DNA from 2 places in the Chitinophaga sp. XS-30 genome. Region 1 is predicted to be linked to the other one. Evidence: riboswitches for the same ligand, from Rfam matches in the RefSeq annotation. Region 1 holds a riboswitch; the other holds the start of a gene.
The links. A riboswitch is a leader RNA that binds a small molecule or an ion and turns the genes downstream of it on or off. The one in region 1 is predicted to bind cobalamin.
Positions count from the first base shown of each region.

Region 2: linked by a shared signal. The riboswitch ahead of metE (5-methyltetrahydropteroyltriglutamate--homocysteine S-methyltransferase) and the one ahead of FW415_RS09530 (ribonucleoside-diphosphate reductase small subunit) in region 1 are both predicted to bind cobalamin.

Region 1 covers NZ_CP043006.1:2,301,917-2,305,795, forward strand. The annotation lists gene FW415_RS09525 (ribonucleoside-diphosphate reductase subunit alpha) at 1-466, opposite strand, end outside; gene FW415_RS09530 (ribonucleoside-diphosphate reductase small subunit) at 521-1,495, opposite strand; cobalamin riboswitch at 1,614-1,818, opposite strand; gene FW415_RS09535 (hypothetical protein) at 1,999-3,552, opposite strand; gene leuC (3-isopropylmalate dehydratase large subunit) at 3,763-3,879, shown strand, end outside.
Region 2 covers NZ_CP043006.1:1,397,442-1,401,320, forward strand. The annotation lists gene FW415_RS05895 (ATP-binding protein) at 1-384, shown strand, start outside; gene FW415_RS05900 (hypothetical protein) at 389-607, opposite strand; gene FW415_RS05905 (PleD family two-component system response regulator) at 673-1,020, opposite strand; cobalamin riboswitch at 1,433-1,630, shown strand; gene metE (5-methyltetrahydropteroyltriglutamate--homocysteine S-methyltransferase) at 1,776-3,879, shown strand, end outside.

The sequences.
Region 1 (3,879 bases):
GATAGGAGCGTTCCAGTGTTTTGAAGCCAAAGTAGTCGAATGCAAAATCCCGGTCGTAGATGATGGTGGAATCCAGGATATCCGCGTTCTTGCGGATGATGTCCCATACTTCATCGCTCAGCAGGCCGGCGGGTTTGCCGGTTTTCGGATCGATGTATTCGTACAGCTTCTTCATCGTTTTGGAAAACGACTTGATAGTATTTTTATGGAGATTGCTCACCGCAATGCGGGAGGCAAGCTGTGCATAGTCCGGATGCTTGGTGGTGAGGGAAGCGGCGGTCTCTGCGGCCAGGTTATCCAGCTCGGTAGTGGTAACGCCATCGTACAATCCCTGGATCACTTTCTTCGCTACATCTATTGAATCTACATAATCAGGCGCCATGCCGTAACACAGTTTCTCTACCCTTGCCGTGATCTTGTCAAATTTGACAGACTCCTTTCTGCCGTCTCTTTTTATAACGAACATAGTGTAATGAATTTAATGGGTGATGAATATATTGAGGTGTATTATCTGCTTTAATTAAAAATCTTCGTCGAGGCTGAAAGTGTTGTTGGTGTCCTTGTTGCCCATTACACCTGATTTCTGGTAGTCGCCCACCCGTTTTTCGAAGAAGTTGGTTTTGCCCTGCAGGGATATCATTTCCATAAAATCGAAGGGATTGGTGGCATTGAATACTTTTTTATAGCCCAGTTCACCGATCCAGCGGTCTGCCACAAATTCGATGTATTGTTTCATCAGTTCGCTGTTCATACCTATCAGGGCTGCGGGCAGCGCATCGGTGATGAATTCTTTTTCGATCGTCACGGCATCGAGAATGATCTCATGCACTTCTGTTTCGGAGAGTCTGCCATTCAGCATGCGGTAGAGTTCGCAGGCGAATTCGCAGTGGAGCCCTTCATCACGGCTGATCAGTTCATTGGAGAACGTAAGGCCGGGCATGAGGCCGCGTTTCTTCAGCCAGAAGATGGAGCAGAAGCTGCCGCTGAAGAAGATGCCTTCCACCGCCGCGAAGGCTACGAGGCGTTGGGCGAAAGTGCCGTTCTCTATCCAGCGCAGCGCCCATTCGGCTTTCTTTTTCACGGCAGGTACGGTATCAATGGCGTGGAAAAGCCGGTCTTTCTCCGCCGGGTCTTTTACGTAAGTATCGATCAGCAGTGCGTATGTTTCAGAGTGAATGTTTTCCATCATGATCTGGAAACCGTAGAAGCAGCGGGCTTCGGGGATCTGTACTTCGCTCATGAAGTTCACGGCCAGGTTCTCGTTCACAATACCGTCAGATGCGGCGAAAAATGCCAGTACATGCGAAATGAAGTGGCGTTCACCATCCGTCATGTTCGCCCAGTCTTTCAGGTCTCCGGAAAGATCGATCTCCTCCGCGGTCCAGAAGCTGGCTTCATGGCGTTTGTAATGTTCCCAGAGCTTGGGGTAGTTGATCGGCAGCAGTACAAACCTGTCCTTGTTCTCCTTTAATAAAATCTCGTTCTCGTTACTCATACAAATTTTTTATACGGTTAGCAGGGTGTGTAATGAGACGCGGGGCTGACGGAAGATAGCTTTCCATATAGTGATACGGTGAGGGTCACTTTCGCCATAACCTTAGTCGCGAAGGTTTCGACAATAACGTTGTACTGGCAGGTCTCCTGGCTTTCCCCGGCCGGATTGGCCTTCCCGCCCCCGAAAGGGCAGTGGCATTGGAAACATCCGGCATCCAAGAACTAGGGGATCACAGTAGCGCGTCTGCTCGTGAATTCCACACGATTCCCTATTAATTCATATTCCGTTACATCGGAAAAGAAGCCAGAACAACGAAGTCAAGAACTGATGCAAATGTAATGATCGAAGACAGGCGATACACCCAAAAGTTACTCACGGGTGTGGATAAAGAAAGTGGATATTTTAGAGATGTAGCAGGGTGGTGGAATACGGACTTTTGCACAGGTTTATGCAGATGTATGGTATGAAGTTTATATTAAATGTGTTAAAAAACTGGCATGGAATTATATCCGGGGGACCTTATGGAGGAATTTCTGCCGTATCACCTCCTGCACCGGTATGCCTTCGATCTTGCTTTCCAGCCATGACACGATATCCAGGTAGAGGTAACTCCTTCTTTCGTAGGGATTTTTGGCGATCAGCTCCAGCCTGCCTTTCAGTTCAATGAAAGCGGTGCGCAACGCTTTGGGGTGTGCGTACATGTTCTTCCTCAGGAACTTCAGGATCTCTTCCATCACCAGGCTAAGGTCTTTATGCTTTGCAATGAAGTGATATACAGACTTGATGAGGTATTCCACCAGGCTGTAGTTTTCCAGTTCATAATGCGCGATGAGGTGAAGGATACGTGCAAAGCACTGGATATCAGCCCGCAGATTGCCGATCCGCAGATGGATGATCTTGTTCAGATACACGATGGCATTGTTGTTGTCCCCGCTGCCGAAGTACAGGCAGGCGATCTTGTAGTAGAATACCAGTACGCGGTGCTGGTCTACCGTCAGCTGATGCTCGGATATTTTTTCTTCCACTTCGGCCACCAGTGCCAGTCCTTCCGAGAAAGTACCATCCAGGAAGTGGCGGTTGATCTTGCCGGTGTAGAGGTACACGAAAGCGGAGGTGCGGGTGTTCTCGTTGAGGGTCTCTTCCTTTTCGGTGATGAACTGCTCCATGACGGACAGCACTTCAATGAACTTCTCATGGTTCATGGTGTGGAAATGCGCCGTGAGCAGGTTATGCAAAGCCTTGATATAGAGGTCCACATCCGATTCCTTCAGCGTGGGATATTCCGCGAACAGGTCCACCCACTTCTGGGTGTGCCGGTAATACATGACAAAATCCTGCAGGATATAATAATACCAGCAATAGGCCTGGTAAAGATAACTGCGCTCGTAGAAGCTCATGGTATGCGTAGCCTGTACGGGCAGGTTGGAATCGAAGAAGCTTTTGAGGATATGCACATCCTTCTCATCGCGCGCGTGGCCGAGCTTCAGGTACATGCCGTACATCCGGAGGGCCAGGGAGGAGAGTCTGCTCACGTTGTTGAGCTGGTCGTTGATCCGGCGGGACTCGTCGCTCAGTTCATCCGCGCGATTGTCCAGACTGCGGGTGATATGCCGGGTTTCGATCAGTTTTTCGAATTCCACGATCTCGAAGAACAGCATTACTTCCTCCTGCTCGCGGGCGCTGACCTTTGCTTTGCCCAGGATCTTCAGGCTTTGCTGGTAGAGTCCTTTGTTGTACAGCACCCGTGCATAATCCAGCTGCTCCCGCAGGTCTATCAGCGGGTCTTTGGTTTTGTACAGCAACCGCAGGGTGGTGAGGAGATGTTTGTATAAATGGGCCTTGACGTTGCTTAACTGTTGTTTCTTGATGGCCGGGACCTTCTTCAGCACCTGTTCCTCATCATACTCCTTCATTTTGTCCAGCGCCTGGAACAGCTGTATGAACAGCACGTCCTCTTTGGTATTGTCCCGGTTGAATGCCAGCTGGAAATTTCGTTTTTCGGCTTTGGTAAGCGTTTTAATCAGTATGAAGAGCGCATCGTTCTGCGAGTTGGGCATCGTTGTTGTAAGATTTTAATCTATTGATTTTCAATAAATTAATGGTTATACGGATCAGTTGCGAATCGTAATAATGGCAAATTTAACGATCTGTGGTTTAAATGTGTCAATTAGATTTGAAGATGCAAATGAACGGGAAATGCAAAGATAAGGCTGAATTTGAAACGTTTGGCCTGATAGTGAAAGAAATACGCATTAAGCAGATTACGTATGGGCAAAACATTATTTGACAAGATATGGGATAGCCATATTGTGGCGAGCAAGCCGGGATTTCCGGACGCGGTGTACATCAATACCCATTTTATTCATGAAGTGACCAGTCCCCAG
Region 2 (3,879 bases), 900 kb from region 1:
AAAGTGCTGCTGATGGAAGACAGTGAAGTGAACCAGATGATCATGGACCGCTTCTTTGCCAATCTGGGACTGCAGCTCACGATTGCCTGCAACGGGGAAGAAGGCATCAGTAAAGCCCGTCAGTTACTTCCGGACCTGATCGTGATGGATATGCACATGCCCAGGCTGGATGGGTACGATACCCTGCGCCTGATCCGCCAGGATCCCCTGTTAAAGCATATTCCCGTGATCGCTATATCAGCGGATGCGTTCAGCGAGCAGCAGGAAGCTGCACTGATGGCAGGTGTGAACGATTACCTGACAAAGCCCGTAAATTTTGACCGGTTATACGAGATGGTAAAAAAATATCTTCAGCAGCAGGCCCTGCACCGGGAACTGGCATAACGGCTCATTTCAAGAAATGTTTTGTAATAGCCTCCGCCAGCTGCATCACCAGCTCCGCATCAACCGGCTCGCCGGCGGTTACGGCACGAAGCTGGTCTTCTTCATCCAGCTCAAAAATGATCCTGCTGTCTGCCGCCGTCACATGAAAAGATACCGTATAGCCTTTAACGTAAGGACTGACCTCATAAGCCTGATCACGGATGAGAATGGAAAAAGGTTCCATGAATGCGAGTTTCCGCAAAGATATACATTAAAAGAAGGGAACGAACAACAGATGGAAGGCCGGCATTACACCTCTACCTGCCCGTATCCGAGCAGCCGGTTTACCTTTCCCGCGAGGTCGTATGGCGACAGCGGTTTGTGAATGAACTCATCCGCATCGATCCCGAACCAGCTGCCTACGCTGTTTTCAATGAATGATGAGATCAATATCACCAGTACCGGAAAGTAACGCGCAGCCTGGCTTATACGTAACTGTTCCACCATTTCCTTAAGATGGGAGAAGGGCAGCTTCAGATCTATCAGGATGAGATCATACGTTTTCGTCCTGAGGCTAAGCGCCGCTTCTCTCCCGTTCATGACGGTATCTGCTTCGTACCCTTCCCTTCTGAGCACCATTTCTATAATCCGGAGCATCAGCAGATCATCTCTACTACAAGTATCCTATTCATATACAATATACAATTCGATCATCCGGAGACATAACGCACACATATCCGGCTGCTGATGCCAGCGGTGCGTATGGTTATCCGGATATGTTAATATTATTACTCCTTACCGAGTGTGTAGCGTGTGTACGTCTCCGTTAGGTTTAGATAAGACGGGATATACCGTGCCATAGGTTAAAATCAGGATTGCTAATCATCAAACTTTCGGTAGCAATACATTTTGTTGCGAAGATATTTGCATATTCTATGCCAAAAATACATTGTTAATCATTCTTAACAATATCAGGTATGCATGGTATGCCTTTAACCCTCACTTAACAAAATATAGGAAATTATTGGCCACCTTCCTATCTTTGCCCTCAAGTTCTTTACTTTATTTCTTTTTTCTTTCTACAGCGCGGTAGGCGACGAAAGTCGCCTTTAATAAGGAACCGTGTGCAAATCACGGGCTGTCGCGCAACTGTAAGTAACTACCTGAATTATTACCAGATTGGTCCATTGTCCTGACCTGAACAGGGATGAGAAGGACGGTAATAATGTTACAAGCCAGGATACTTGCCCGCTGTATAAGACAAATGCTTTCGCGATTTGAAGCAGTAGTCGGGAAGGGACAGGTGTGCCCTGTCTTTTCGTTCCTCACCTTCTACACAATTCCTGAAAGCATACCGGAAACTGTAAGGAGCATTAATGCACAATTAATGTTTAACCAAAAGTTTTATGCGTATGCTCAAACACAACCTTGGCTATCCCAGAATGGGAAGCCGCCGCCAGCTGAAGAAAGCTTGCGAGCAGTACTGGCAGGGCCTTATTGGCCGCAGTGATCTGTTCCTTACCGCAAAAAGGCTGCAGGAGGAACACTGGAAGATCCAGCAGGATGCCGGGATGGATCTCATCCCCTGTAATGATTTCAGTTTTTATGACCAGGTGCTGGACATGAGCCTGCTCCTCGGCGCTGTGCCGGACCGTTATGCGCCCGTTGTTACAGAAGTGGGCGGGAACGCTGAGATCGATCTGTATTTCGCCATGGCCAGAGGATTCCAGCAGCAGGGGCTGGACATTACCGCCATGGAAATGACCAAGTGGTTCGATACCAATTACCACTACATCGTTCCCGAATTTACGGCAGACCAGCAGTTCCGCCTGTTCTCCAACAAGGTATTCAATGCCTTTGATGCTGCCCGGCATTTTACGGGTGTTATTCCCAAGCCGGTGCTGATCGGTCCGGTTTCATATCTGCTGCTTGGAAAGGAGAAAGGCAGCGGATTTCACCGTATAGCGCTGCTCAACCGGCTGCTGCCCGTGTACATAGAGATACTGCAAAAGCTGCGGGAACAGGGAGCGGTATGGGTGCAGCTGGACGAGCCCTTCCTGGCCACCGATCTCACGGAAGCAGAAAAGGAAGCGTATGTGCAGGCATACCGGGAGATCGCCCGGCAAACCAAAGGCCTGAAGCTGATCGTAGCCACTTATTTTGAAGGGCTGCGGGAGAACACAGCGCTTGCCGCCAATTTACCGGTCTGTTGCCTGCATATAGACCTTACCCGCGCGCCGCAGCAGCTGGATGCCGTTCTGCAAGCCATGCCGCCGAAAACCTCCCTGTCCCTCGGTGTGGTGGACGGCCGGAACATCTGGAAGAATGACTATGATACATCCTTGTCTTTCATCCGCAAAGCAGTAGCTGCGCTTGGAGAAGAGCGCGTGATGATCGCCCCCGGTTGTTCCCTCCTCCATTCACCCGCTGACCTGTCCCTCGAAACGGAGCTTGACCCCGAGATGATTTCCTGGATGGCCTTTGCCCGCCAGAAGTTGCAGGAAGTGCAGGCGCTTGATCTTATCTTTCAAGGCAATATGGCCTTGCTGGAGGCGAACAGGGCTGCCATCTCCTCCCGCCGGGGATCCAGCCGTATCCACAAACCGGAGGTAAAACAGCGAACCGCCGCCATTACGGATGCAGGTGTGGCCCGCCAAAGCGCTTTCCCGCAGCGGCAACAGCTGCAGGCGGACCGGTTCAGGTTGCCACTGTTTCCGACAACTACTATCGGTTCTTTCCCGCAGACGGATGATATCCGCCAACTGCGCGCGCAGTTGCGCAAAGGCGCCATCACGCAGGAAGCATATGACGAAAAGATCGCGGAGGCTACGGCATCGGCTATACGCTGGCAGGAGAAGATAGGGCTGGACGTACTGGTGCATGGGGAATTTGAACGGAATGATATGGTAGAGTACTTCGGCGAACTGCTGGATGGATTTACGTTTACCCGTAACGGTTGGGTGCAGAGCTATGGCAGCCGTTGCGTAAAGCCGCCGGTGATTTACGGCGATGTGAGCCGTCCGGAGGATATGACCGTGAAATGGACGAAGTACGCACAATCCCTGACCAGTCTGCCGATGAAGGCCATGCTTACCGGACCGGTAACGATCCTGCAATGGTCCTTTGTGCGGGACGATCAGCCGCGTTCGCTTACAGCCAGCCAGATCGCGCTCGCCATCCGGGACGAAGTAGCGGCACTGGAACAGGCCGGTATCGGTATCATCCAGATAGATGAACCAGCCGTCAGGGAAGGATTGCCATTGCGTAAAGAAGATCGTGAGCCGTATCTGGACTGGGCTATCCGGGCTTTTCGTATATCGGCTTCCGTTGTCAGGGATGATACGCAGATACACACGCACATGTGTTACTCCGAGTTCAACGATATCATTCGTCACATCGCCGCAATGGATGCTGATGTGATCACCATTGAAACCTCGAGGTCACAAATGGAGCTGCTGGAAGCATTTGCGGATTTCCGTTATCCCAACGAGATAGGCCCGGGAGTATATGATATCC